3 regions of the Limnobacter sp. genome follow, and region 2 is predicted to be linked to each of the others. Evidence: predicted binding sites of a transcription regulator. Region 2 holds the regulator's gene; each other region holds the start of a gene.
The links. The regulator sigma-54, encoded in region 2, starts transcription at its own class of promoters, with help from an activator protein. The targets are predictions, from matches to a motif close to TGGCANGNAANCTGCTTT.

Region 1 (9,947 bases), 1.4 Mb from region 2:
GTAACTGCTGCTGACGTTGAGGCGCGAGGCACTTGCTGGCGCTCTTCGGTTTCAACGGGCACTTGCTCGGCTTGATTGGCTTTGGCGTCCAGTCGAAGGGCACGCCACTCATCAAGAAAATCATCTGGCAGGTGGTCCCACTCAATGGTTTCGGCTTCGTCAGTCATTACGCTGGCGGTGCGCAAAATATTCGTGAGCTGCCGAATATTGCCCGGCCATGCGTGCGTGGTAAACGCTTTCATTACTTCCGGAGACACGCGAATGCGCGGGTTGTGCGATTCATTTTCCAGAATGCGTTGAATGATTTTTTGCAAGTCGGTGCGCTCGCGCAGTGCGGGAAGACGAACCACCAAACCGTGCAGGCGATAGTACAAGTCTTCACGGAAATGGCCCGTTGCAATTTGATCGCGCAGGTTGCGGTGCGTGGCGCAAATAACCTGCAAATTCACCGGAATGCTTTTCTGGCTGCCAAGCGGTGTAACCACGCGTTCCTGCAATACACGCAACAAGCGTGCTTGCAGAGAAATGGGCATGTCACCGATTTCATCAAGGAACAAAGTGCCACCGTTGGCTTGCAAAATACGGCCTTGTGAACCTTTCTTTTTTGCACCGGTGAATGCGCCGTCTTCGTAGCCAAACAACTCGGATTCAATCAGCGTTTCAGGAATCGATGCGCAATTGACTGCGACAAATGGTTTGTCCACCCGGGGCGAATCGTTGTGGATGGCTTGCGCAAGAATTTCTTTGCCTGTGCCCGTTTCACCCAGAATCAAAATGGGGATGTCTTTGTCGATGACCTTGCCCACTTTTTCGATGATTTTTGCCACCTGTGGATCGCCTGTGTTCAGGTACTTCAGGCTGGAAAGGTGATGGCTTTTCTGGCAGGTTGTGTTGGCTTTCTGCGCGGTCGGCGTTGGGTTTTGCAGCACAGCCGCATCACAATTGTTTTTGACCAAACCCACCGAGTCGAAAATACGGCCTCGGCCCACACTGCCCAAACTGGCTCGCGCTGTGACCTGGTTGCCATTGTGCAAACACAGAATCAAGGGGATTGGGTTGCAGGTGCGGTAATGGTCGATCAGGGCTGACAAAGGCATGCCGAAAAGTGAACTGAAGGTGTGGCTTTTCAGGGCATTGGCTGACATGCCGAATTGCACCATGGCTGCCCGGTTGGCGGCCAGAAATTTGCCGGCTGGCGAGAAGGCCGCCGCACCTTCAACCACGGAACCCAGAAACTCGCCGCGCTGGTGAAATTGCACAATGATCGCGTCTTGAAACGAACTGTTGAACAAATGGTTTTCGATCATTTGCGCCGACATGCGTACCAGGCCCATGGTGTGGCGGTGGTAATTGCGGTAATCGCCAGTCACATCGAGCACCCCGATGGCCACGCCATTGGGGTCGAAAATCGGAGCAGCCGAGCAGGTCAAAAAACGGTTAACGTCCAGGAAGTGATCCTGGCCGTGAACCACAGTGGGCAATTCCTCGATCAGAGCCGTACCAATGGCATTGGTGCCCTTGTGTTCTTCGCTCCAGGTTACGCCAGGTGCCAGGGCGACTTTCTGCGCCTTGACCAGAAAATCATCATCGCCCAGTGATTCAATGATCGTACCGCTGGCGTCTGTCAGCAACACCATGCTGTGCGTGTTCACAACCTGTTCGTACAAGGTTTCCATGAATGGCAGGGCGCACGACTTCAGCCGGTTGTTCTTTTCAATCAGCTCTTTTAGTGCGCTGCCGGGTGGCGGGGCAATGTCCACTTTGGACGTGGTGTCCAGCCCTGCGGCCGTGGAACGCTGGTGCGCACGCCGAATGAATTCGAGGTGCCCCTCCGTGCCCGGGTCGATCAGCTCTATCACTTGGGCGTTGGATGCGAGGCTGCCGCCATCCCGCTCGGATAAGAAAGTCATCCATGTCTCCTGCTTCTTGTGGTGCTGCGTTTTATAAGTATGTTTTTGGGTGCAACTTGAAGCGCTGAATGTTTTTGGTTGTATTGATGTTTCAGCTGCTATGTTGCCCAATGCAAGCACTGTGCCAACTCAATCCAATGTGTTTCAGAATGAAACACCTTCTGACAAAAAGTAGCACAGATAAAACGGTGAGGCCATAGGGTTGGCGATTTGTAACAATTGGTAAAACTAATTCACAAATTCAAATGAATAGGGTGGCATGGGGATTGCAGTACCTACCCCGTGTTGAATCATTCTTAGAAATACAGGAGTTGTGATGTTAGTTCGTAAAGCCCTTGTGGCAACAATTTTTTCGATTGCCGCTTCCGTGGCAATGGCCCATGGTGATGTAACACCTCAGGTTGTGGATGTATCTACCTTGAAGCCTTTGGGCGAAGAGATGCTGGACACGAACCCTTACGTCGGTGACAAAGAAGCGATTCGCGTGGGCAGCTCAGCTTACAACCAGAATTGCGCCCGCTGTCACGGTCTGGAGGCCATTAGTGGAGGTATTTCTCCTGATCTGCGCAAAATGAACACCGAGTGTGATTCTTTTGCAGGCAAGAAAGCAAAGCAAGAATGCAAGGCTGAGATGGATGTTTATTTCCGCAATTCAGTGCTGGGTGGCAAGGTACGAGGTGACCGGGTGTATATGCCTGCGTTTGCAGGCATCCTGAGCCAAGAGGCGATTTGGGCCATCAAGGCTTATGTTGAAACTCGTAAATACGAATAACTGGATTTTCAAGGTCGCGTGGAGCGGGTCGCTTGCTTGAATAAGGCGATCCCTCCAATCTGTTCAGTATCCATTCAAAAAAACAAGTGCATCCAAGGCACGGCATCAGGAGACCCTATGAATGCGTTTAAATCAACGTGTGAATTACCTTTGATCAAATGGTTCGGTGCTGTCGCGCTGGGCTTTTCCATTCAGCTTGGCGTGGCTGCGCAAGAGTTAAGCGACTGGGCCAAAGTGCAGGCTTCGGGCGTGTTGACAGTGGCTGTCTACAATTACTTGGCCCCTTATTCGCATGAAGGGAAAGGCATTGATGTTGATATCGCCAAAGCCCTGGCGGCCAAGCTGGGCTTGGGTTTGCGAGTGCGTGCCTTTACCGAGGATGAAGAGTTTTCGGACGACATTCGAAATATGGTGACGCGTGGGCACTACCTGGCCGGCGCGCCTGCCGATATTTTGATGCATGCGCCGGTGGATGCATACATCATGCAAAAAGAAGATCAGGCCTTGTTTTTCTCACCTTACACACGCGACGACATTTTCGTAGCGCGTAACGTGAAGAAGTTACCAACGCTGGACAGCCTGAAGCCTTTCTCGGAAGCGGGCAATAAAATTGGTGCTGAAGCGGCTGCTTTGCCAAGCATTATGTTGGCGGGCGCCGATGGCGCTGCGTATGCCGACAATTTGGTGAACTTCAAAACCCCTAAAGAAGCAGTGGATGCCATGGTGAACGGTGAGTTGGTGGCCGTGATGGCCACCCGGGCCGAGCTTGAATGGGCTTTGCACCAGCACCCGGACAAGAAGGCTGATTATTACGTGTCCAAGGTGCCGCATAATTCACTGCCACCCAAAGGCTGGGCCGTGGGCATGGCCACTAAAAAAACCAACAAAGAGTTGGCTGAAAAACTGACTGTGGCCATGAATGAGTTAAAGGAGAGTGGCGAGCTTCAGAAAATCTTTGAAAAATACGGCGTGAAGTACATGAGGCCCTGATCAGGCTGAACTCATTTCAGGTCATTCGTTCAAAAAAAGCCTCGCTAGGATGCGGGGCTTTTTTATTGCAACAGTTGTGCCAATTTGAAACAACTGTGTTGCATCGGGAAAACCCCATGTGCAAAAACTCGGAAAAGTGTTGCCGAGAGCCGTTGAAATTTTGTTTTCAAGTTGGCAGGCTTATTGCATAAGAAGGCATGTACGTAGTGCCCAAAACAAATAACCAAAGAAGCGAGGAACAACGGGATGCAAAAATCTCTTCACATCACGCCTGACAAATGCACGGGCTGCCTTCAGTGTGAAATGGCGTGTAGCTATGAAAACTACCAGGTGTTCAACACCTCACTGTCGCGAATCAAAGTATTCGACTTTCATCACACCGGCAAAAAAGTGCCCTACACCTGTACTCAGTGCGATGAGGCCTGGTGTTTGCACGCCTGCCCGGTTGAGGCCATTACCATGGACAAAACCAATGGGGTGAAAGTGGTGTCGGAAGACACCTGCGTGGGTTGCAAGGTGTGCACGATTGCCTGCCCGTTCGGCACAGTGAATTATGTTCAGGAGACCGGCAAGGTGCAAAAGTGCGACTTGTGCGGCGGCGACCCAGCATGTGCAACTGCCTGCCCAACCGGTGCAATCACGTTTGTGGATTCGAACTGGACTGGTTTGGACAAGATGAAGCAGTGGGCCGAGAAGTTGAGCAACCAGGCTCACGCGTAATTCAGAAGAACAGAGAGAAGGGAGTAATACAAATGGCATGGACCGGTAAAGTACTGCGCGTGAACCTGACAGAAGGCACCTGTACCACTGAAGACTTGAGAATGGATTGGGCGAAAAGCTACCTTGGCCAACGTGGTTTGGCCACCAAGTACTTCGTTGAAGAAGTCAGCGCGAAAGTGGATCCACTTTCGCCCGAGAACAAGATTATTTATGCAACGGGTCCGCTGACCGGGACGATGGCGTCCACCGGTGGTCGTTATTCGGTGATTACCAAAGGCCCGTTGACAGGCGCAATTGCCTGTTCCAATTCGGGCGGCTACTTCGGCAATGAATTGAAGAGTGCAGGTTGGGACATGGTGATCATGGAAGGCAAGTCACCCAAGCCTGTGTACCTGCTGATTGAAAATGAAAAAGCCAAATTGATGGATGCGTCTGCCCTGTGGGGCAAGAGCGTGTGGGATACAGAACCCGCCATCAAGACCAAGCACCAGGACCCGCTGATGCGCGTGTGCTCCATCGGCAAGGCCGGTGAAAACCACGTGTTGTACGCAGCCATTGTGAATGACCTGCACCGTGCAGCTGGCCGTTCAGGCGTGGGCGCTGTAATGGGCTCCAAAAATGTGAAAGCGATTGCTGTTCGCGGCACCAAGGGTGTGGGCAATATTTCCAACCCCAAGGAATTCATGAAGGTGACCTACGAGAAGAAAAAAATTCTCGCAGAGAACGCAGTGACCGGCACAGGCTTGCCCACCTATGGCACGCAGGTGTTGATGAACGTGATCAATGAAATGGGTGCCATGCCCACCAACAATCACCGTGATGTGATCTTCGACGGCGCCAAAGACATTTCTGGCGAAAAAATGCACGAGCCACGCAAAACGGACGGCAAGGCCAACCTGGTCACCAACCAGGCTTGTTTTGGTTGCACCATTGCTTGCGGTCGCATTTCAAAAATTGATGAAACCCACTTCACCGTAGAAAACAAACCCCAGTACCACGGTGCTTCCGGTGGTCTGGAATACGAAGCAGCTTGGGCCTTGGGTTCATCGAACGGCGTAAACGATCTGGAAGCGCTGACCTATGTGAACTTCCTGTGCAACGAACACGGCATTGACCCGATTTCTCTGGGTGCCACCATTTCCGCAGTGATGGAATTGTATGAGATGGGTGTGTTGACCGAAGCACAACTGGGCTGCAAGGCGCCGTTTGGTTCAGCCCAAGCCTTGGTGAAATTAAGTGAAGACACCTGCAATGGTGTGGGCTTCGGTATTGAAATTGGGCAAGGGTCGAAGCGCCTGACTGCCAAGTACGGCCACCCTGAACTGTCGATGAGTGTGAAAGGTCAGGAATTCCCAGCCTACGATTCTCGCGGTATTCAGGGCATGGGCCTGGCCTATGCCACGTCCAACCGTGGTGCCTGCCACTTGCGTGGTTACACGGTTGCTTCTGAAGTGCTGGGTATTCCCGTGAAAACCGATCCTTTGGTGACCGATGGAAAGCCCGCCTTGGTGAAGGCATTCCAGGATGCAACGGCCGTGTTCGACTCAGCCGGCATTTGCGTGTTCACCAGCTTTGCCTGGACATTGGCCGACGTGCAGCCCCAAGTGGCTGCGGCCTGTGGCGATGAATTCGACATGGCCAATCTGGAAACCATGGGTGAACGCATCTGGAACATGGAACGCCAGTTCAACCTGGAAGCCGGTTTCACGAAGGCTGATGATGTCCTGTCAGCACGCCTGAAGAAAGACGCTGCCAAGGTGGGCCCAGCGAAAGGCTTGGTCAACGGCATCGACAAAATGCTGCCTGAGTACTTTGAGTTGCGTGGCTGGGACACCGAAGGGCGCCCAACCTCGGCAACACTGGAGCGCTTGGGGCTATGACTGTAATCACTCCAACACGGCACGTTATCTTGGGTAACGGGCCTGCGGGGGTGGTCGCTGCCGAGCAAATTCGCAAGCAGCGGCCTCGCGATTCAATCGTGATGGTGGGTGCCGAACCGGAACCCCCATACTCCCGCATGGCTATTCCCTACCTGCTGATTGGCAAGGTGGGCGAGAAGGGCACCTACCTTCGCAAAGATCCTGATCATTTCAAGAAGCAGAATATTCAAGAAATTCGCGCACGCGCCACCAAGCTGGACACCGCAGGTAAAAAAGTGGTGCTCGACAATGGCGACGTACTTGAATACGACAAGTTGCTGATTGCAACGGGTGCTCGGCCAATTTCACCACCCATTCCCGGTGTGAATTTGCCCGGCGTACACCCTTGCTGGACTTTGGAAAACGCGCGGCAAATTATCGAACTGGCCAAGCCCGGCTCACGTGTGTTGCAAATGGGTGCAGGCTTTATTGGCTGCATCATCATGGAAGCACTTGCATTGCGCGGCGTGAAGCTGACCGTGGTCGAAATGGGCAACCGCATGGTGCCCCGCATGATGACCGAAGGCGCGGGTACGATGATTCGCGACTGGTGTATCAAGGAAGGCGTGGATGTGCATTGCTCCACGAAAGTGGAAGCCATTGAAGTGGGCAGCCAGGCCGAGCAGCAGGGTTTAATCAGCAAGATTGGTTCTGCAATTGGTTTTGGCACCGCTGTGGCTGCAAAAGACGGCGCACCCTTGCGCGCAAAATTGTCCAATGGCAAGGTATTGGAAATTGACTTGGTGATTTCTGCCACGGGTGTAAAGCCCAACCTGGATTTTCTGGAAGGCAGCGGCCTTGAAGTTGATCAGGGCTTGTTGGTAGACGATCACATGCAAACCAATGTTAAAGACGTGTATGCCGCAGGCGACGTGGCCCAGGTTCGAGACTTCTCCACGGGTGAAAAAACCGTGAACATGATCCAACCGGCTGCTGCAGACGATGCACGCATTGCTGCCCAGAACATGATGGGGCAGGGCACGCAAACGCAGGGCAGTTTGGCCATGAACGTATTGGACACCCTTGGCTTGATCGCTGCCTCGTTTGGCCAGTGGTGGGGCGCAGAGGGTGGACAAAGCGTTGAGTTGCAAAACAAGGAAGAATTTTCTTACATACGTTTGGAGTTTTTAGACGATGTGCTGATTGGTGCAACCAGTTTTGGGCTAACGAACCATGTTGGCGTCATGCGGGGTCTGATTCAGGGCAAAATCCACTTGGGTGAATGGAAAGATCATTTGCTCGAAGATCCAACCCGATTAATGGAAGCCTATTTGGCTTGCGCTCAGTCACAAAGTACATGGAAATTACCTTCAAACTCTTTGCAACACTGACCGACTATTTGCCAGCGAACCGCAGCGACAACGCGGTTCGTTTGCAAGTCAATGTTGGCAGCACCGTGCAGCAAATCATCGATCAATTTCACTTGCCTGAAAAACTGACACACCTGGTGTTGGTCAACGGTGTGTATGTGGATCCGGGTGATCGAGCCACCAAAGTATTGAGTCCTGACGATGTGTTGGCCATTTGGCCACCCATTGCTGGAGGCTAAGCTGTAATGGCAATTTTTAACACTGACAAAGCACTTGATATGTCTTGCACCGAGCGAGAACTGCGCCGGTGGTTGCAGATGATTGCTGCAATTTTTCCGATGACCTCGGAAGAAGATGCACATGCGGATTACACCGTGGAAGGTGGTACCGCGCGTATTGCCTGGAAGGAATTGCCCGACCGTGTGATTGCCTTGGTGCGTTTGAAACGCATGGAAGTCACACTGGCGTTTTCTGAAGGTGTGCCTGCGGATGCAAGGGCACATTTTTCGAAGCAGTTTCAGATGCATACTTTGCGGGGCGGGGGCTGAGGCTGGTGCTCGGCGTTCGGCGTTTGGCGTTTGGCGTTTGGCGTTTGGCGTTTGGCGAGGTTTGGTGCGGCACCGGCTGGCCTAAGCAATGCTTCTGATCCGGCTTGATGCCTCTGGCTTGGGGCATGCGAAACGCTTAAGCGTCTTCGCATCGACCTTGCAGGTCGCCCCGCGCTGCGAAGCCGCCGGGAAGCCTTGCAAAGCCGGCCAGCCGGTGCCGTACCCAAGCCTCACCTTGCGCACCACAACGCCCGCGTGTTGCCAGTGCAGTTGCCAGCGCGCTCAGGCCGCAATGCCCTCGCAGCGCCGATCAAGAAAACCTGCCCTTGGTGTTGAATTCACCGTCCGTTCGGCAAAGCCGAAAGCGCAGCCCGCCCGCTGTTTAGCGGGTGCGCTTAGGGCGGTTAATCAATAACAAGGGGGTATTCAGGTTTTCTGGCGAGAGAGGGTATGCGCCTGAGCAAGCCAGGCAACGGGTACGCACCTGAGCAACCCAGGCAACGGGTATGCGCCTGAGCAAGCCAGACAGTAGGCTATCTGCTCACCTTGATGGTAAACGACTCGACGCCTCGATCTTCAAACTTCGCAAAGTCAATGCATTCACCAGCCCGCCGCGTCACCGCATCAAGAGCACAAAGCGTCCAATTGTCGGGAGTCAATTCAGAATTGGCCAAAGAAATTGACGGCACAACCACAGCGGTTTGCGGTTTCCATCGATACCAGCCATCGTCAAGCACAGCATTCGGTGCCGGGTCTATTCCGGCGCCGCTGCCTTTCACAAATGTTTCTTGCAGAACCAGCAATTCATTTTGAGTTTGCCAGTGCTCTACCCATTCGGTTTTTTCGACAGAGTGTGTCCAGCTCAGGGAAAACAGCAGACCTACCAGGCATGCCACTGATTTCCCTGCGATGAATACACACACACTCATGCAGTTTGCAACTTACCTTTCAGGGCGCGCATGTTGCGCCAGGCCAGGTAGCCGAACACAACTGCCAGTGCAAAGCCGATTTCGTCTGTAGCAGGCAAAGCTGCAATCAGGGTGAAAGCAGCTACCATGCCCAGCACTCGGATCCAGACTGGCAATTTCGCACCCAAGAACCCAATGACTGCCGCGCCCCACAAGCTGATCGCGAGTACGGTTTTAAACACGATGTAGATGACCGCGGGTACATAACCGATTTCACTGGCCAGTTGTCCACCGTCTTGCAACATCAATGAAGGCGTGTAAACCGCCATGAACGGAATGACAAAACCTGCGGCTGCAATTTTGACAGCTTCCATGGAAATGGTCAGTCCACGCTCCTTGGCAATCGGGGCTGCTGCGAAGCAGGCCAGCGCCACAGGTGGTGTCAGGTCAGCCAGAATGCCGAAGTAGAACACGAACATGTGGCTGACAATCAGTGGCACACCCAGTTGCTCAAGCGCTGGGCCGGCAATGCTGGAGGTGATGATGTAGTTTGGAATCGTGGGAATACCCATGCCCAATACAATGCAGGTGATCATGGTCAACACCAGCGACAGGAACAGACTGTTCTCACCCACGCTGACCACAAATTGACCAAAGGTATTGGCGGCACCTGTGAGTGTCATGGTACCAATGATGATACCCACCATTGCGCAGGCCACACCCACAGGCAGGGCTGACTTGGCGCCATCAGCCAAAGAGTCGCGGCAGACCGCCAGTGTTTCACGACCACCCTTCTTGAAGGTGTTGATTGCAATCAATGCCAGAATGGCACTGGCAATTACCCAGATGCCGAATTGCAGGAATGCTGCA
Region 2 (9,947 bases):
TGAACTCGTCGAGCGTATTAATGCCCCGCATTTGCAAAATGGTGTTGCGCACCGCAGCTTCCAGCAAAACTGCAAGGTTTCGGCCCGCGGCCACGGGCAAGATGGCTTTGCGAATGGGTAGTCCAAGCACTTCCTGGAATTGCGGTTCGGTGACCAGTCGTTCCTGATGCAATTCCAAAGACGCTTTGCGCACCAAATGCACAATCAGCTTGAGCCGCATTTTACGGCGCACTGCCGTTTCACCAAAAATTGCCTTGATGTCGAGCAGCCCAACCCCACGCACTTCCATCAAGTTGCGGATCAATTCGGGGCAACGGCCTTCAATAAGGTTGGGGGCCACGCGCGAGAATTCCACCACGTCGTTGGCCACCAAGCCATGGCCGCGAGAAATCAATTCAAGACCGAGTTCGCTTTTGCCCAATCCCGATTCACCACAAATGAGCACGCCCATGCCGAGCACGTCCATAAACACGCCGTGCATCATGGTGGTGGGGGCCAGCCATTTGTTGATGTACACGCGCAGAAAGTCGATAATTTCTGCGGCAGACAGCGGTGTGGCCAGCAACGGGATGTTGGATTCGTCGCAAGCCGCTTTGAGCAATGCGTGTGGCTGAAAAGATTCGGCGACGATGATGGCGGGAGGGTCGCCTTCGATCAGTTTATCAATTTGATGTTTTTTGCGAGCATCGCTGATGCGGGCGAAGTATTCGATTTCCTGGCGACCAAAAACCTGGATACGGCCAGGGTGAATGGTGTTGAGGTGACCTACGAGATCGGAGGATGCGAAGCACTGAAGATCAAGGTGACGATCACCACCGTTTAAACCGGCAAGCCAGTCGAGTTTGAGTTTGTTGCGGTTGGCTTCGATCAGTTCTTTCAGTTGCTTCACAGGCTTAACTCGCGGGTTGGTAAGGCTCCCAGTTGGCGATCAATTGGTGAGTGGCACCAGGATCGGATTCTGTCATGAGTTTCTCACGGAAATCCTTGTCAGACAGCATTTGAGCCAGTTCTGACAGTATATCCAGATGATGCTGGTTTGCGCTTTCAGGCACCAGCAAAAACATGAGTAGCTTGACGGGTTGGCCGTCAGGGGCATCAAACGGAATGGGATCTTGCACACGCACAAGGCTGGCGATGGGTTCGCGCAGGCCTTTGATGCGGCCATGCGGCACCGCCACCTGCTGGCCAAGGCCAGTGGAGCCCAAACGCTCACGCGCAAAAAGACTGTCGAACACCTTGGACCGTGCAATGCCCTGGTTGTTTTCAAAGACCAGTCCGGCCTGTTCAAACACGCGCTTTTTGCTGGTGACCTGTGTGTCCAACAATATGTTGGATGGTGGAAGTAGATTTGCGATCAAGTTCATCGCTGTTGATTCCTGAGACCCGCTTCTAATCGTGGGGCCGATTATACGCCATAAAAACACAAAAGGCGGATTGAAGTCCGCCTTTTGAATTTCCCTGAAATTACAGTGGTTTATTCAGCTTCTTCTACCACTTGGTGTTTTATGGGCGTGTGATTGTGATTGGTAAGTTTGTCTTTGTGCCGCAATACCTGGCGATCGAGTTTGTCGGCCAGCGCATCAATGGCTGCGTAGAGGTTTTCATGACTTGATTCAGCGTGTATGTCTTTGCCGCGAACGTGCAGCGTAACATCTGCCCTTTGAACCAGCTTGACCACCGAGATGGTCACCGATGCATCAATGACGTGATCAAAATGCCTTTTCACCCGGTCCAGTTTTTCAATTACATAATTTCGAATAGCTGGGGTAACTTCCAGATGATGACCATTGATGTTCAAGTTCATAAGGTATCTCCTTTCGTTGCTGCGGGGGGAAGCTTTAACTTTAAAGCGACTTACGCATGTTCACCGGGGGTATTTTCAGTGATTCCCGGTATTTAGCGACCGTGCGTCTTGCGACCACGATGCCCTGTTGACCGAGTAGGTCGGCGATTTGGCTGTCAGATATCGGCTGCTTGGCGTCCTCCGCAGAAATCAGTTGCTTGATGAGTGCACGGATGGCCGTGCTGGAAGCTTGCCCACCTGAATCGGTGGAAACATGACTTCCGAAGAAATACTTTAGCTCAACCAACCCATAGGGCGTCAACATATATTTTTGCGTGGTAACCCTTGACACGGTCGATTCATGCAGTCCCAGTAAATCAGCAATTTCCCGCAGAACCAAGGGTTGCATTGCGATTTCGCCATGATTGAAGTAGCCGATTTGTCGTTCTACGATCGCTTGGCTCACCCGTAAAATAGTGTCAAATCGCTGTTGAACGTTTTTTAAGAGCCACCGGGCCTCTTGAAGTTGCGCGCTGAGTTGTGCGCTTTGACCACGGTGAGACCTCAGGATCGAGGCGTACATTTCATTGATTCGAATTTTGGGCATCACATCGGGGTTGAGCTGCACATGCCATTGTCCACTGAGTTTTTTAACAATGACATCGGGCACCACATGATCGTCGTCAATGCGCCGAAAGCGCGCGCCGGGAAAAGGTTCTAGCGAGCGGATTATTTGATGGCAGATCTTTAAAGTGTCTTCGTCGACATTCAGGGCTTTCTTCAGTTTGGTGAAGTCACGCTGGGCGAGCAAACTCAAATGGTCGCGGATAATGTGTTGGCAGTTGCCGTACAGGTTTGTTTGGCAAGTAATGTCCCGGCGCTGGGCCAGTTGCAGCAACAGGCACTCTGCCGCATTGCGTGCGCCCACGCCGGGTGGGTCGAAGCTTTGCAGCAGGCGCAGTGCCGCGCTCAGTTCTTCAAACTCCAGGTCGGGTTCGTCCTGCAAGGTTTCCCACAGGTCTTCAAGTTCAACGGTCAGGTAGCCATCGTCGCTAAGGTAGTCGATCAGCCACAGCACCAGGTTTTTGTCGCGTTCGCTGGCCTGCGTCATGCGCAGCTGGTCGATGAGGTGCTGGTGCAGGCTGCTGTCGGGCGCAGCCAGTTGAAGGCCGGGTTTTTCTTCGTCGCCATCGGCACCTGCGCCGCTGTTGTCGCGCCAGTCACCTTCCCAGTTGTCCTGAATGGAGTCGATGGTCTCGCGTTGAACAATTTCTTCGCTTTGGTTGTCTTGTTCAGCTTGTTGATCGCTGACGGGCTCACTGGCTTTGCGTGGGTCCGGTTCGGCTTCGAAGCTGTCGCCCTGTGGCTCGTGCAATTCGCCATTGCTGCTGTCCAGGCTGAGTGTACGTTCGCCTTCAACAGCCTCTTCATCGGCCAGCTCGAGTAGCGGGTTTTCGGCCAGTGCCTGTTGAATTTCCTGCTGCAGTTCGAGTGTGGACAGTTGCAGCAATCGAATGGATTGCTGAAGCTGCGGCGTGAGCGTGAGATTTTGGGAAACTTTAAGCTGAAGGGATTGTTTCATGGGGGCTCAGCTTTACATCCGGAAGTGTTCGCCGAGATACACGCGGCGTACATCGTCGTTCTTCACAATTTGTTCCGGACTACCCGAGGCCAATACTCGACCTGCACTGATAATGTAAGCACGATCGCAGATGCCCAGCGTCTCGCGCACGTTGTGGTCGGTGATCAACACGCCAATTCCTTTCGATTTCAGAAAGGCCACAATGCGTTGAATTTCCAGCACTGCGATTGGGTCTACGCCTGCGAAAGGCTCATCCAGCAAAATAAAGCGGGGTTGGCTGCCCAATGCGCGCGCAATTTCAAGTCGGCGGCGTTCGCCACCTGAAAGTGAGGCGGCCAGCGAGGTGCGAATGTGCGCTATTTGCAGGTCGTTGAGCAAATCTTCAACCGCTTGGTCCACCGTTTTGTCTTTGGGTGGATTAATTTCCAGGACAGCGCGAATGTTTTCTTCCACCGTCAACTTGCGAAATACGGAAGCCTCTTGGGGAAGATAGGAGAGTCCCGCCCGAGCACGTTCATGAATGGGTTGAAGCGTGATGTCACTGCCTTCGAGGCAGATATTGCCTTCGTCGGCGCTGACCAGGCCCACGATCATGTAAAAGCAGGTGGTTTTGCCAGCACCATTGGGGCCCAGCAAGCCAACCACTTCACCGGTGTCCACATGCAGTGAGACGTCTTCAATTACACGCTTGCTGCGGTAGGCTTTGCGCAGGCTGAGTGCCTGAAGTCGGCCCTGACCAGTCAAGGTTTGAGCGGGGGTGTTACTCACTTGCTGCCCCCTTTTGGCGCTGGTTCGGGCGCTGGTGCAGGTGTTTGGGTTTTCGGCTTGATGACTGCCTGCACGCGAGAGGATCCGCTGCTGTTGGGCGAGCCCACCACATTCAAAAATTCGGTGTTCTGTTCATAAGTAATTTTGGTGCCGGAAATTGATTCAGTCAGCTGACCATTGGTGCTTTTCTGAATGCTGGCTGCGCCGGTCAGCGTAACAATCGATTTGTCGCCGTCAAATTCAATCGTGTTGCCAGTGCCGTTGATCAGCAAGACTTCATTGGGGCGTTCAGAGTCGCGTTGTTGTTTGAAGCGGGCGGGTTTTCCTTCCACTGTGGCGAATTGGGTGCCGTCGCTGCGTTCAGTCAACGTGAGTTTGTCGCCGCGAATCACAAGGCTTCCGCGCGTTAGCAACACATTGCCTGTAAACACGTTCACGTTTGACTTTTCGTTGTACGTCATCTGGTTGGCGTCGATGGTGGTAGGTTGCCGTTTGTCAGCTTCCAGTGCGTGCACGCTGACCCCGAAAGCCAGTGCCTGTGCTGCCAGTGCCATGGAAATCCAGTTGGAGCATTTCATCGTTTTGCCTCTATGCGAAATTTGACCGAGCCTTGCGCTATCAATTCGCCTGTGTCGTTGTTCAATGTTGCACCCTGTGCCTCAAACCTTTGGCCAGGCCGGGTTACCAATACATTCTTGTCGGTGGAAATTTCGTTGGTGATGTTGTCAATTCGTATTTCTTCAGACTTCATGGTGGTCACAAGCCCTTCGTCTTGGCTGGTCACTACCACATCCTCCCGGAGGTAAATTTCATCCGTATCGAGCAGGTACACGCCTTTCCGGGCGTTGCCATTGACCATGCCGTTACCCGCTTCAAATTGCTCAAGCTCTGGCTCGGTGATGTTCCACACATTGCCTTGTGGAATGTGCTCTGCAGATTTGCTGCGAATAATTGAATACTTGTTCTCGGCCAAGTCATGGCTTTGCACCGAGAAGTTGCGCAGGTAATAGTCGCTGCTGGTGGGGTCGTTTTTGCCACTGACACTGAACAGGCTGAGCTCGGACTGAATTGCAAACCAATACGACGTAGCTGCCAACGCGAACGTTAACAGCAGCGGTATGAACTGCGAAATCAGATTGAAAAAAGCACTGACGGGTTTCACGTTGCTTCCCAAGGGTTCTGGTAGCCAGGCTGGTGACTCAGAATAAAATCACACAGCTCGCGTGCTGCGCCGTCACCGGGTGGGCGTGTGTTGATCCAGTTGGCTGTAGTTTTCATGGCGGCCGGGGAGTGTTGGGTACTTGCTGCCAAGGCAACCTGTTGAAGCACTGGATAATCGGGCCAGTCGTCGCCGAAAAAACCGCATTCATTCCATTCCAGCCCCAGCAATTGGCGAATGTCATCATAGGCTTGCAGTTTGGTTTTGCAACCTTGGACCAACTGGTAGATGCCGAGGTCTTTTGCACGTTTCTCGACAATGGCGCTGGAGCGCGCCGTGATCCAGATCACTTTGATGCCGTGGTCCATCAGCAGCCGAAGTCCTTGACCGTCGAATACGCTGAAGCGCTTCATGACTTCGCCTTCGTTGCCAAAATACAGGCCACCGTCAGTCAACGTGCCATCAACATCAAAGCCCATCAATTTGATGTGCGATGCGGCCTCTGTGGCGGTGGGTTTGCGGTCGGTAAATTGATTCATCAAACCACCTTGGCTTCAAACAGGTCATGAAAGTTCAAGGCGCCCACAATGTGCCCTTGCTCGTCGGTCACTACGACTTGGCTAATGTGGCTGACTTCCATCATGCGCACCGCCTCTACTGCCAGCTTGTCGGGCGCAATACATTTCGGCGCACTGTTCATGACTTCGCTGACCAGCAAACCGCGCAGGTCGAGGCCTTGTTCAATCAGGCGGCGCAGGTCACCGTCTGTGAAAACACCGAGCAATTTGTTGCCGGGATCGACTACGGCGGTCATGCCCAAGCCTTTTTTGGTGATTTCCAGAATTGCATTGGAGATGCTGGCCGAAGGCGACACTGAAGGTATGCGATCACCTTTGCGCATGACATCGCTGACATGGGTCAGCAGTTTGCGGCCCAGGCTGCCACCGGGATGCGACAGGGCGAAATCTTCTTCGCTGAAGCCCCTTGCTTTAAGTACAACCACGGCAAGTGCGTCCCCCAGTGCCAAAGCAGCAGTGGTGCTGGCTGTTGGGGCCAAATTCAGGGGGCAGGCTTCTTTTTCAACACCGCAGTCCAAGACCAAATCAGCCTGACGCGCCAGGGCGGAGTCGGGTTTGCCGGTCATGGCGACTATTTTTGCGCCACGGCGTGCAATGGCTGGCAGCACGGCCACCAATTCCTCGGTATTGCCAGAGTTGGACAGGGCAATGACCACGTCTTCTTGGGTGATCATGCCCAAATCGCCATGCGAGGCTTCAGTGGCATGCACGAAAAAGGAGGGAGTGCCCGTACTGGCAAAGGTGGCTGCAATCTTCTTGGCAATCAGCCCCGACTTGCCCACGCCAATCAAAATCACCCGACCCTTGCAGTTCAGGATGGCGGTGGTGGCTTGGCTGAACTGGTCATTCAAGCGCTCGGACAATGCCGAAACTGCTTGGGCCTCAATGGCCAACGCTTCTCTGGCCATGGCCAGAAAATCGTGCTTGTCATTATTCGACGGTGTTGTTGACATGGTGGACCCTGATAGACTTAAGCAACAAAGGTGCTTGAGGCTGTGCTCTTTTCAGGGCAGTATAGCAAAGCGCGTGCCAATTCTCTTCACTTCCTAAGCATTAAACGTGCCTAACGCTCTAGAGCTTTCTTTGATTCTTATGCTGGTCGCAGTGCTGGCGGTCTCGCTTTTCCGTCACTGGAAGCTGCCCGCCATGCTGGGCTATCTGTTTGCGGGCACGCTGATTGGCCCGTATTCGCTGGGTATCGTTCCAGACACACCGGAAACCCGCCACTTGGCCGAGTTTGGTGTCGTATTCCTGATGTTTTCGATAGGCCTTGAATTCAGTCTGCCCAAATTACACGCCATGCGCCGAGTCGTTTTTGGTTTGGGTTTTGCCCAGGTCAGCCTGACGATGCTGGGCGTTATGGGATTGGGTTTGCTGGCGGGCTATTTTCTGGAAGTGCCATTGAGCACCGCGTTTGTATTGGCGGGGGCGGCCGCCATGTCATCGACCGCGATTGTCAGCAAGTTGTTGTCAGAACGGCTTGAACTGGATTCACCCCATGGTCGACAAATCATGGGTATTTTGTTGTTTCAGGATTTGGCAGTGGTTCCACTGTTGATCATTATTCCCGCGCTGGGGCAGGAGGCTGAAAACCTGTCAGCCACTTTAAGCCTTGCCGTGGTGAAAGCTGCGCTGGTGTTGGGGCTGATGTTGGTATTCGGTCAACGCATGATGAACTGGTGGATGACTTTTGTGGCCCGAAGCAAGTCGCAAGAGCTGTTTGTCCTGAATGTGCTGCTGATTACCCTGGGCTTGGCGTGGCTAACAGAACTTGCCGAACTTTCCCTGGCGCTTGGTGCATTTCTGGCCGGTATTTTGATTGCTGAAACCCAGTACAAGCACCAGGTTGAAGAGGACATCAAACCCTTCCGGGATGTGCTGCTGGGTCTGTTCTTCGTTACCACGGGCATGCTGCTGAACCCACAAGTGGTCATGGAGAACTGGCACTTGGTCATTGTTCTGGCTGTGTTCCCGGTGCTCGCCAAGTTGGTCTTGATTGCGGTACTTGCCAGAGTATTCGGGGCAAATACGGGTACAGCCATGCGAACCGGTATTTATCTGGCCCAGGCGGGCGAATTTGGTTTTGTGTTGTTGGCCAACACCGGTTCGGCAGGTTTTGGTTTGGTACCTGATCCCTGGTTGCAAACCATCACGGCCAGTATGGTGCTTTCCATGTTGGCTGCGCCATTCATGATTCAGCATGCTGATCGCATAGTGCTTCGGTTTTCAAGTCAGGAATGGTTGCAAAAGTCGCTTGAGCTTCACCAGATCGCCCAGAAAAGTCTTGCCACGACCAAGCATGTTTTAATTTGTGGATTCGGGCGAAGCGGCCAACACCTTGCCCGGTTGCTGGACCGTGAGGACCTCGACTATGTGGCGCTGGACTTGGACCCAGACCGTATTCGCGAGGCCACTGCGGCAGGTGATTCGGTGGTGTTTGGCGATGCCGCCAAACGGGAAACGCTGCTTGCAGCAGGTTTGCTCCGCGCCTCTTGTGTGGTGGTTACTTTTGCAGAATACAAATCGGCCGAGAAAGTGCTGACTACTGTGCGTGCCTTGGCTCCCAATGTACCCGTGGTGGTGCGCACTTACGATGAAAGTGATTTGGAAAAACTGACCGCAGCTGGGGCCACCGAAGTGGTGCCTGAAATTCTGGAAGGAAGCTTGATGTTGGGTTCGCAGGCTTTGCTGCTGTTGGGGGTGCCTGTTTCCCGGGTTGTGAAACAGATTCGCGCCATTCGTGAGTCGCGCTACCAAATGTTTCGCGGTGTGTTCCGTGGTGTCGACGATGAAGCCGATACCCCCGAGAACCAATGGGTCCGTCTGCATTCGGTGTTCGTGGAACCAGGTGCCAGTGGCGTGGGCAAAAGCCTGACGGAGTTGGGCATTCTGGAACTGGATATTGAAGTCTGCGCCATTCGCAGGCGGGGCATTCGGGGGGGGGATCCTTCTCCCGATACGCAACTGGAGTCGGGAGATATTTTGGTGTTGAAAGGTCAGCCTGATTCATTGAGCCTTGCCGAATCCATCATTCTGGGCCGCAAGTCCATGGTGCGCTAAGCGCTTACTCAACGAATAATGTAAAGCGCAGCGCAGTTTGCGCCCTGTTCTTCATCCCACTGGCTTGCCAGTGTGGTGCACAATTCCTCCTCGCCACTGAGCACTTGCACGGCGCCACGCAAGGGGTTGCCATCGTCTAGTTTGCGATCAATTTCTGCGAGCTGGGCAACAGGTATGTTTTCTCCAATCAGCAGGGCCATTGCATTTTCTCTGGAGTTGGGGCCTTGCATGGTGTGGTTGAGCAGGTAGCGGCCGCTAAACTGATTGCCCATGGTGCTGCCTGTGGTGCAGTTACCGGATTCGTCGCTGCCACCGGTGAAATCTCCTTGAATGAAACCAGACAGTTGAAGGTGTGTAAAAACATTGCAGGATTCGCCGCCTTCGATCAGTCCATTGCCGTCACCTCCACTGTTGGAGAGTCCTGCAGCCGCTGCTGCAATGAAGTCACCCGGCAGCGCAGAATAGCGCGCCTGAAACGCCGACAAGGCAGTTTCCAGATTGGCAATGTCGGTGATCGTGGCTTGCACCCGAGCGCTGTTGAGTAACTCGCGTCCCTTTAGTACGCCGCCCGCCAGTATGGCAAGTACGGCCAGTGCGATTGCCAGTTCCAGCAGGGAAAATCCGTGTTGGATCTGTTTTCGTGAATGTTTCAATTTAGTTCTCCTGAATGTGTGGTGTGTCGAGTGCGCCGCGTTTCATCCAGAGCCAGTTCATGCGTTCAAATGAAAGCCAGACCGGATTGGATGCTGCTTGATCGGGGTTGATAAAAAACTGTTGATATCGGTTTTGATTAATCAGGTCGCCCTCGAGGTAGGCAAGCCAAACCGTGGTGGCATTGAGCAAGGTGTGTGCGCCGCAGCCCGCGTTGAGGTTTTGTGGCAAAGCATGCCCTTGCACAACCTGACACAGGTGAATGGCGGGCAATGGCCCCATGCCCACCGCGTAGTTGGCTGTGTAGGGTGCCATCACAATTTCAGTGAGTTGTTGTGGGCTGAGTTGCGCAAACGGTTGTGCCGA
Region 3 (9,947 bases), 1.4 Mb from region 2:
CGCGTGCCTACGATGCGCGGGCGCAAGGCTACTTGGGTTCCAGGCAAGCCACTGCAAGGGCTCAGGCAGACAATCCAATTAATCTGGACGACCTGGAATCACGGGCCATTCAAGAGGCACTGGAAACCTGCAGGGGCAACGTTAGCGCAGCCGCCCGCATGCTGGGAATTTCAAGAAACACCATATACCGGCGCTTGAATTCGAAGTAAAACGCGTCTTTCATTACACGGCACTGTGCCTTCAAAAAACCACCCCATTGTCGGGTGGTTTTTTTTGGCACAAAGCAATTGAACAGCTGTCACAAAACTGTCATTCACCTGCTCCAGCCGCACACAATTCTGTTTCAAAGCGCACCGTTTGGCGCAAACCAACTGCACTGCCCCATCTTGTCATCAAAAGCCCTACATTTTAATTTATGTTATTAAAATCAATAGCTTATGCACTGGCATGTCTTTTGCCCTAGTCCCCTCAAGCCAGTTCTACTCTGCGGTGTGCTGGCGAGCTTTAGAAGACAAACAAGCAACAACCTTTAAAAACTAAAACTGGAGGGTTGATCTCATGATCAGCAAAAAATTAGTAGCAGCTTCCATCTTGGCAGCAATGGGGACTTCGGCACACGCAATCGGTTTCAAAGCCGGTGATTGGGAAATGGACATTTCTGGCTCTGTAAACGCCTACTACAACACAACAAGCTGTGACAATGCCGGCGCAGCGGCCGATGGTGCTTTGCCACTTTGCGGTTTCACAGGAACTGGCCAAGATCGCACAACCATTCAAAACGGTCTTTTACCTGGTTTCATCATTTTCTCAGCATCAACCAAGCAAGCCGGTTACGACCTGAAGGCCGTGATCTCCATTGACCCAGGTACAACCAACACAGGCAGCTCTGCATTCTCTGGTGGCGTGGGCCAAACGGTTGGGGATCAGCGCCGCGTATTCCTGCAATTCGGCAACGAAACAATGGGTACGATCAAGGCAGGCCGTGACATTGGTCTGTTTGGCCAAAACGCCATTCTGAACGACATGTCTTTGTTGGCAGTAGGTGGTGGTTCTGGCTACAACGGCGCACTCAACACAACACTGGGTGGAATCGGATCTGGTTATATCTACACTGAATTTCAGCCCCAAATCACATACACGGCACCAGCAATCGGCAACCTAAGCTTGTCGGGCGGCGTATTCCAGCCCAAAGAAATTGGTGGCGCGGAAAGCGATTCCCCAGGCATGCAGGCAATGGCCAGTTATAGCTTGGGCGACAGTGGCAAACTGTGGGCTGCTTTGATCAACCAGTCCCAATCTGGCGCTGCAGGAGCTCCTGACGCAGACCTGACCGGCTTCGAAGCCGGTGGTACGCTGAACTTCGGCGCGTTGTCACTGACCGGCAACTACTTTACCGGTGAAGGACTGGGCACCACACTGATCGGCTTCGGTGGTCGCGACGTAAACAACGCCGAGCGTGATTCAGACGGTTACCTGCTACAAGCTACATACAAAGTTGGCAACACCAAGTTTGGTATCAATTACGGCTCGTCCACACTGGACGCCACAGCTGCTGACCGCGCAGCCAATGGCATTATGCTGGACGAAACCAACCAGACGGTTCTTGGCGTTTACCACAACTTGACACCAAGCCTGACCATTGCAGGTGAATACATCAGCAACGAACAAACCTACCAGTTGGGTGCACCCTCAGCCAAAGGCGAATCCAACACAATCGCTGTAGGTGCAATCCTGTTCTTCTAATCGTTAACCACCCTCCGTTAACGGTTATCCTAAGGCGCGAGCTCACAAGGTTCGCGCCTTTTTGCATTGTGTTTCAAACTGCAACAGGTTGAACACCAAAGCAGCCTCATTTTCCACATTGTAAAAATACCGACCGGCTTGCATGTACGGCACGGGAATTGCTATTTATAACTCGAGGACGAACAAAACGGCGCAAGCCAAGTTCTTCACCCAAGCCATGTGCCAAGGTGCATTTTAATAAAGCAAAAGGAGGATATTTCATGCAGTGGACTACACCATCATTCGTTGACATGCGTTTCGGTTTCGAAATCACCATGTACATTGCGAACCGTTAATTTGACGGTTCGCACAGCCCCGGATAGCCTTTCAGGCTGGCGGGGTTTTTTTTACCCCTGAAAAAAGCAATTATGAAAATCAAAGTTCTGGGATCCGCAGCAGGCGGAGGGTTCCCGCAGTGGAACTGCAACTGCAACAACTGCCAAGCCGTGAGGGCCAAAGCGCCCGGCTACACCGCGCGCACCCAGTCGTCGATCGCCATATCCGATGGGTCTGCAAACTGGATTTTGGTCAATGCCTCGCCCGACATTCTGACCCAGATCAAAAACACCCCGGAACTACAGCCCAACCGCGGCCCACGCGACACAGGCATTTCCGCCGTGATCCTGATGGACGCACAAATTGACCACACCACAGGCCTTTTGATGATGCGCGAGGGCAAAACCCCCATGCGCCTGTTCACCACCCCAGCGGTGTGGGAAGACCTCACCAACGGCCTGCCTTTGGTGCCCACGCTGGGGTTTTACTGCGGCGTGAAATGGACCCCCCTGTGCACCGAGTGCGATGAGCCTTTCTCCATCAGCCCGCTGGACAACATCAAGATCAAATCAATCCCGCTGATCAGCAAGGCACCCCCCTATTCCCCAAGCCGCTATGCACAGCGCCGTGGCGACAACATTGGTCTGTTGATTGAAGACACCAACACCGGCAAAAAAGTGTTTTATGCACCAGGCTTGGGTGAAATTACGCCCAACATCATGCCCTTCATGCAAGAGGCCGATGTACTGATGGTGGACGGCACTTTCTGGACCGAAGACGAAATGGTCACGCAAGGGTTTTCGCAAAAAATGGCGGCCGACATGGGCCACCTGCCTCAAACCGACAAACCCGGCCAACGCGGCTCGGGCATGATCAGCCAGCTTCGGCAGTTTGAAACCCAACGCAAAATTCTGATCCACATCAACAACACCAACCCGATTTTGAACGAGCATGGCGACGAGCGCGCCATTCTGGCCGACAATGGAATTGAAGTGTCTTATGACGGCATGGAGATTCTTGCATGAGCAACAACAAAGCCTGGAGCAAAAAAGAGTTCGAAGAACGCTTGCGTGCCAAAGGTGACAAGTACCACATTCACCACCCTTTCAACATTGCCATGCGTGAGGGCAAACTAAGCCGCGAGCAACTACGCGGCTGGGTGGCCAACCGCTTTTATTACCAAATTTGCATTCCACAAAAAGACGCCGCCGTGATAGCCAATTGCGACGACCGCGAAACACGCCGGCGCTGGGTGCAGCGTATTCTCGACCACGATGGCTGGGAAGGCAATGCGGGTGGAATTGAAGCCTGGAGCCGTTTGGGTGAGGCCGTGGGCATAGAAAAAGACACCTTGTGGAGCCAGCAACTGGTGCTGCCTGGTGTACGCTTTGCCGTAGACGCTTACGTCAATTTCGCACGCCGTGCGCCTTGGCAAGAGGCCGTGTGTTCGTCGCTGACTGAAATGTTTGCGCCTGAAATTCACAAACAACGCTTAAGCAATTGGCCCAAAGACTACAAATGGGTTGCGCCGGAAGGTTTGAATTATTTCCGGTCACGGATCAGCCTTGCACAGCGCGATGTAGAACATGGTTTGGAAGTGACACTGAATTATTTCAAGACCCGTGCGCAACAAGAGCGTGCACTGGAAATTCTTCAATTTAAACTGGATGTGTTATGGAGCATGTCAGACGCAGTCGCGCTGGCTTACCCCGACAAACCGGTCAAAACAAAACAGAAGAAACAATGAGCTCCGAGACAACACCAACCCTGCCGCTTCACCCAAAACTGAATCGTCTGTTTCGCCTTCAATACGAGGAGGCGCAAAAAACACATGTGCTGCTCTACCCCGAGGGCATGGTGAAATTGAACCAATCCGCCAGCGAAATCTTGTTGTTGTGCGACGGCTCCCGAACAGTGGGTGAAATTGTTGACGCGCTGGAAAGCAAATTCAGCGCGAGCGGACTGGAAGCCGATGTACGCAGCATGCTGGAAGAAGCAACACGCAGAAACTGGTTGGACGCATGACCAGCGCAAGCGAACAAAGCCAGCGCCCGGCCGGCCCTTTGTGGCTGTTGGCTGAACTCACCTACCGCTGCCCGCTGCACTGTGTGTTTTGCTACAACCCGGTTGATTACAAAACCAACACCAATGAACTGACCACCGGCGAGTGGAAAGAAACCATGAAGCAGGCCCGTGCCTTGGGCGCGGTGCAACTGGGCTTTTCGGGTGGCGAGCCTTTGCTGCGCGAGGACCTTGAAGAACTGGTGGCGTACGGTCATGAACTGGGCTACTACACCAACCTGATCACCTCCGGAATCGGCTTGAAGCCTGCTCGGCTGGATGCCCTGAAATCGGCAGGCCTTGACCACATTCAGGTCAGCTTTCAGGACGCAACCCAGGCCGCGAATGATGCGCTCAGCGACACCAAAACATTTGCCAAAAAACTGGAAATTGCCACCGCCGTGAAAGCCGCTGGCTGGCCCATGGTGTTGAACGTGGTGCTGCACCGTTTGAATCTGGATCACATCGATTCAATCATTGAACTGGCCGTGAAGCTTGGCGTGGAATACCTGGAATTGGCCAACACGCAATACTACGGCTGGGCCTTCCAGAACAAGGCAGCGCTCATTCCCACTCATGAACAGCTTAAGCACGCCGAAGAACGCGTTGCAGCATGGCGCGAAAAACTGGGCAACACCATGAAGCTGTTGTTTGTGGTGCCCGATTATTTCGAAAAAACACCCAAGCCTTGCATGAGCGGCTGGGGCAATGTGTTTCTCAGCATCAGCCCCGACGGCACAGCCCTGCCCTGCCAGGCCGCCCGCATGCTGCCCGGCTTTGAATTCCCGAACGTTAAAACCAGCACGGTTGAACACATTTGGTACAAAAGTGATGGCTTCACGCGCTACCGTGGCGATGCCTGGATGAAAGACCCCTGCCGCACCTGCCCCGACAAAGCCAAAGACTACGGCGGCTGCAGGTGTCAGGCGTATTTGATCACCGGAGACGCCACCAACGCCGACCCTGTGTGCCACAAATCACCCGAACATGAAAAAGTGGTCGCCTTTGTGAACGCCGCACAGCGGCGCGATGATCCCGATGACTACCTGAAAGTTCAAAAGCCTGAACAGCAAAATCTGGCCAATACGGCCGAGGTGCCCGTGGTATGGTATCGCAGCGATCACAACAGCTTGCACCTCAGCAAAAACAGCTCTTGAACTACAACAACACCGCAACCAACACCACCATTCGACTACACGCACAAGGCTTGTCCTTCTCTTGGGGAACTCGGCAGGCGTTAAGCAATGTCAGCCTTGATTTAAACGCGGGTGAAATGTTTGGCCTGTTGGGCCCCAATGGGGCTGGCAAAACCACCCTGATCAGTTTGATTGCAGGCTTGATTGCACCTGATCAAGGCGAACTCTCGGTGCTAGGCTACAGCACGCGCAGGGCTGCAGACCTGGCCCGCAAAAACCTGGGCTTCGTGTTTCAATCGGTGTCGCTGGATCGCTTCATGACCGTGGAAGAAAATCTGTTGTTTGCTGCGGGCCTGCAAGGATTGAACAAGGCACAGGCCAAAGCCAACCTGGCGCATCTCTACTCCGTTTTTCCGATACAGGCGTGGTTAAACCGCACTGTGGGAAGCCTGTCTGGCGGACAGAAAAGACTGGTAGACATTGCCCGCGCCATGGTGCACAAACCGGGAGTATTAATCCTGGATGAACCCACTACAGCGCTCGATGTACCTTCCAAAAACAGTGTGTGGCAAACTCTTAAAACGCTACAGGCCCTCGACGGACTCACCATTTTTATTGCCACGCACTTGATGGACGAAGCCAACAGTTGTGACCGGGTTGGTTTTCTGAACCAAGGGGACCTGAGCTGGCTGGGTACCCCTGCACAGGCACTTGACGAGTTGCCGGATCAAAGCGTAACCAGCGTGCGTACAGCCACCCTGGCAGACTGGTTTGTGTGGAAAATGAACGGCGGAGCCCAATAACCATGTTGATGCATTTTTATTGGGCTGTCATACGCCGCGAAAGTCAGAAATTATTGAAACAACGCGACCGGCTGGCCGCTGCCATGGTGCGCCCTGTACTTTGGTTGTGGATTATCGGTGGTGGCATGCAAGCCTTGGCTGGCGGCGACTACACAGCGCGTTTGTTGCCCGGCATTGTGGGCATGACCCTGCTGTTTGGCGGCATGGTCGGGGGCTTGAGCATTGCTTTGGACAAAGACGCAGGCACCATGCGCCTGTTGGTAACAGCCCCTGTAAAAACCTATCACATACTGATCGCGAAAACCCTGGGCGCAGCCATTGGCGCGCTGGTGCAAATGGGCCTGCTGATCACGTTACTGCTGGCACTTGAAGGCCTTTATACCTTGCTGTTTCCGCTCGGGTTTGATTTGCAGAATGTATTGCCCTGGGTGGGTCGAACACTTTGGCCACAACTTCATGTGCTGCTGCCCGGTGCTGCATTGGCTGCATTGACCTGTGCCGCCTTGGGTGTGTTGTGCGGTACTTTTGCAAAAAGCATTGATGGCTTTGCAGTCATGATGAACTTCGTGATTTTCCCGGTGTTCTTTTTCAGTGGCGCCTTGTACCCCATCGAACCCATGCCTGCGCTGGCACGCTGGGTGGCCTTGCTCAATCCTTTTTCTTATTGCGTCGACCTGCTTCGCCACGCTTTCAGCAGCCATGCTGAATTTGGATTGATGTTCGCCACCTTGGTACTTCTGGGCGCTACGGTTGCCATGTTGATTGTGGCCACCTGGAAGTTTTCACAAAGTGGTGCTGCCGTACCGTTAAATCAGTAAAATACTATTTTAAAGTAGATTTTATAGAGAATAACTCTATAAAAATTAAGCACGATCGTTCGTATTTTTACTTACAATGTCCTCGCAAATTTCCATTCTTAAAACGGACCCAAGAGGACGACATGAAGCAATTCCCGTTTCAATTCAAAATCATCTCCACCGCCATTGCCACTCTGTGCATGACAGGTTCAGTGCAAGCTGGCGGTTTTGCGCTCAATGAGCAAAATGCCAGTGGTGCTGGTGTGGCCTATGCAGGCAAAGCAGCGATTGGTGAAGATGCCAGCGCGGCCTGGTTTAACCCCGCCAGCATGAGCCGCCTGAAAGAACGCCAAGTGGTGTTGGGTGGGCATTACATTGACCTGAATGGTGAAGTCAACAATGAGGGCAGCACTGCCGCCCCTGGCCGCCCCCTGGGCAGCAGCACAGGCGAGTTCGGCGATGAAGGCTATATCCCCAACTTTCACCTTGTCATCCCGTTTAACGATCGAATCAACTTCGGCTTGTCCGTGGCCACACCCTTTGGCCTGAAAACAGATTTTCAACCCAACTGGTATGGTCGCTTTCAAGGAGTTACTTCTGACATCAAATCAGTGAACATCAACCCGTCTGCCTCGTACAAAGTGAATGAGCAATGGTCCGTCGGTGCAGGTGTTTCTGCGCAAAAGCTTGATGCCAAACTAAGCTCACAAATCAACTACGCGCCTTTTGGCGGCACCGAAGGTTTGACGACCATTGCGGGTGATGGTTGGGGCTACGGCTTTAACCTGGGCGTGATGGGACAGGTAACGCCTGCAACACGCGTGGGCGTGGCTTATCGCTCATCGATTGAGCAAGACCTGGAAGGCAACGTCACTTTCGAGAACGTTGCACCGGCCGTTGCTGGCCTTTTTGCAAACAGTGAACTCACTTCCAAAATCCGCCTGCCTGCCTCGCTGGCTATTTCATCGGTAACTGAATTAACACCCAAATGGCAACTGTTGACCGACGCCACGTGGACTGAATGGAGCACCATTCAGAAGCTGGACTTTCAGCGCCAGAACGCACCAGCGGGTGCTGCGCCATTGACTGTGCAAGACTATGAATGGAAAAACAGCTGGCGCTTTGCGGTGGGTGGTATTTACAAATACAGCGACACCATTAATTTGAAAGCCGGCATGGCTTACGACATTACACCGGTGCCGGATGAGCGCCGCAAAGTTCGCCTACCGGATGAAGATCGCATCACTTTCGCGGTAGGTTCGCAGTACAAGTTCGACAAAGCCACCACATTCGATGTGGCCTTTCAGTATGTAATGCCCAACAAGGCAAAAATCGACAGCACTGAAGGCAACCCGGCTGCTGGTCAACAAACGCGTGTATTGGGCACCGCAGAAGGCGATGCATTCATTATTTCCGGTCAAGTGTCATACAAGTTCTAAAAACAGCTCGATGTGTCAAAAAGCCCGGATTCAAACCGGGCTTTTTTTTATAAGTACCCCGACGGCCCGCCGTAAGGACTCAGCTTGACCAAGCGATTACTCAGCCGAAACGCCACATACCAGAAGAGAAGGTTAAAGGCACAGAGCCCCACTGCATAAGGTATGGGCACGTCTAACAACACGTGCGAGAACGACAATGGGAAGGCGAACAGTAGCGCTCTTCTAGGCCACGTTCGACCATGCGTGTAAAGCTGCCGCAATGTAAGGAAGGAATAAAGTGATAGGGCAAAAATACCAATCTGCATCCCCCACCATTCAAGACTAAGCCAGAGATTGTCAACTACCGCCAAGAAAAAAGTTAAGGTGATTACGCTGCTAATGAAATAAAGCGAAAGCTGATACAAAGTTTTCGTGTCGGGCTTCATGATGTCAAATCAACCAGGTAAATGGTAATTTCTTTAACATTCCCGTCCAAACTACTCGACAAAAATGACAAACCTGCAGCAATCGAATCTTTCAAACTTCTGAGCGCACCCGCAGAGATCTCTTGCTTCGAATAACGCTTAGGTTCTTTGCCACTGCGGATTAGCTTTTTAAGTTCGCCATTGGATACATCTGGCCTGCGAAGTTTAATCATCTCCTTGGTCAATAGGGTTGATTGTTGCCTATTGATATTACCTGTTAAAGCAGCAGGAATATTCACACCGGCATTACTCAAAACCTTGACTGCTCGCCGAGCGGCGATAGCAGATGCACCCACACCCAAAAGCGACACACCGTCTAAAACTTGTAACGTGGTTTTGTATGCCGGCATTTGGTCTAAGCGTTGATTTACCCCTGGAGAAATCACTGAATTGAGAGTTCTCATGAATGAATTTGCGCAGCTTGCGCCTGTCGCTAGAGTTGCTGCTCCACCAACCACTGACACAGCCACACTGCTTCCGCCGGTAAAAGGTGCAACAGCCCCACCCCCCAACGTCACAATGCCTGCAACCACCGCCGCTGTGCAGTTAATCGCCGTCATTGCACCTTCAGCTAACACTTCCCTGCCGGAAATTTCAGGCTTACCGGTTTTCACGTCGATCACGATGTATTGGTTTTGAACTGGTGCAGCGTGAGGTTCACGAAGTACAGCTGCACTGCCATCAACGGCCAGCACCACACCCAGTGGTCGAAGCTCGATGACGGAATTGGAAGATTGAAGAACTTTCTGGCGAATTGCGGGTGAAATGACTTCAGACATAATTGAGCATCAGGGATGAAAACCCACGATTATCAATCTGCCATCGGGAAAACCAAAAAACAGGGTTTTTGGATCACTCACTATGAGGATGGACGAAAAAATGCCCGGCACATGGCCGGGCAGAAAAGACGCATTCGTTTAGGAGACTCACAAACCGCCACAACTTTTTCCGACTCCCAATCATTGCCAGAAAAAGGTCCCAAGGAGCAATTTGTTTCAACCGTCTGCGTCATAAGTTCGCTGCGGAGCAGGCAGAAAACTCAGGGGTGAAAATGACAACACTTCTAAAACGCTCTACTACTTCACTACTCATCAAACCACCCCACACGGGGCGGCTTGATGTACTTCACAAACCGATTACTTCATCAGCTTGAATACCCACACGGAACCACCTTGTTCAAGGTAGTTCA

Region 1: a site for sigma-54 is predicted at 2,166-2,183, ahead of pedF (cytochrome c-550 PedF). Genes of this name have one in related genera too.
Region 3: a site for sigma-54 is predicted at 1,891-1,908, ahead of pqqA (pyrroloquinoline quinone precursor peptide PqqA). Genes of this name have one in related genera too.

The regions. Positions count from the first base shown of each region.
Region 1 is NZ_CP121330.1:2,963,546-2,973,492, reverse strand. Features, by position in the region: gene P0D43_RS14130 (sigma-54-dependent Fis family transcriptional regulator) at 1-1,910, opposite strand, end outside; gene pedF (cytochrome c-550 PedF) at 2,227-2,682, shown strand; gene P0D43_RS14120 (substrate-binding periplasmic protein) at 2,800-3,672, shown strand; gene P0D43_RS14115 (4Fe-4S dicluster domain-containing protein) at 3,919-4,392, shown strand; gene P0D43_RS14110 (aldehyde ferredoxin oxidoreductase family protein) at 4,425-6,272, shown strand; gene P0D43_RS14105 (NAD(P)/FAD-dependent oxidoreductase) at 6,269-7,642, shown strand; gene P0D43_RS14100 (MoaD/ThiS family protein) at 7,609-7,860, shown strand; gene P0D43_RS14095 (hypothetical protein) at 7,867-8,169, shown strand; gene P0D43_RS14090 (hypothetical protein) at 8,365-8,505, shown strand; gene P0D43_RS14085 (DUF1850 domain-containing protein) at 8,703-9,098, opposite strand; gene P0D43_RS14080 (TRAP transporter permease) at 9,095-9,947, opposite strand, start outside.
Region 2 is NZ_CP121330.1:1,036,558-1,046,504, forward strand. Features, by position in the region: gene hprK (HPr(Ser) kinase/phosphatase) at 1-889, opposite strand, end outside; gene P0D43_RS05025 (PTS sugar transporter subunit IIA) at 894-1,364, opposite strand; gene hpf (ribosome hibernation-promoting factor, HPF/YfiA family) at 1,475-1,804, opposite strand; gene P0D43_RS05035 (RNA polymerase factor sigma-54) at 1,845-3,365, opposite strand; gene lptB (LPS export ABC transporter ATP-binding protein) at 3,378-4,133, opposite strand; gene lptA (lipopolysaccharide transport periplasmic protein LptA) at 4,130-4,711, opposite strand; gene lptC (LPS export ABC transporter periplasmic protein LptC) at 4,708-5,295, opposite strand; gene P0D43_RS05055 (KdsC family phosphatase) at 5,292-5,831, opposite strand; gene P0D43_RS05060 (SIS domain-containing protein) at 5,831-6,823, opposite strand; gene P0D43_RS05065 (monovalent cation:proton antiporter-2 (CPA2) family protein) at 6,963-8,930, shown strand; gene P0D43_RS05070 (type II secretion system protein) at 8,939-9,583, opposite strand; gene P0D43_RS05075 (hypothetical protein) at 9,585-9,947, opposite strand, start outside.
Region 3 is NZ_CP121330.1:2,973,783-2,983,729, forward strand. Features, by position in the region: gene P0D43_RS14130 (sigma-54-dependent Fis family transcriptional regulator) at 1-209, shown strand, start outside; gene P0D43_RS14135 (porin) at 559-1,743, shown strand; gene pqqA (pyrroloquinoline quinone precursor peptide PqqA) at 2,004-2,078, shown strand; gene pqqB (pyrroloquinoline quinone biosynthesis protein PqqB) at 2,151-3,083, shown strand; gene pqqC (pyrroloquinoline-quinone synthase PqqC) at 3,080-3,805, shown strand; gene pqqD (pyrroloquinoline quinone biosynthesis peptide chaperone PqqD) at 3,802-4,083, shown strand; gene pqqE (pyrroloquinoline quinone biosynthesis protein PqqE) at 4,080-5,276, shown strand; gene P0D43_RS14165 (ABC transporter ATP-binding protein) at 5,273-6,058, shown strand; gene P0D43_RS14170 (ABC transporter permease) at 6,061-6,876, shown strand; gene P0D43_RS14175 (OmpP1/FadL family transporter) at 6,999-8,294, shown strand; gene P0D43_RS14180 (hypothetical protein) at 8,716-9,537, opposite strand; gene P0D43_RS14185 (hypothetical protein) at 9,553-9,807, shown strand; gene P0D43_RS14190 (PQQ-dependent methanol/ethanol family dehydrogenase) at 9,895-9,947, opposite strand, start outside.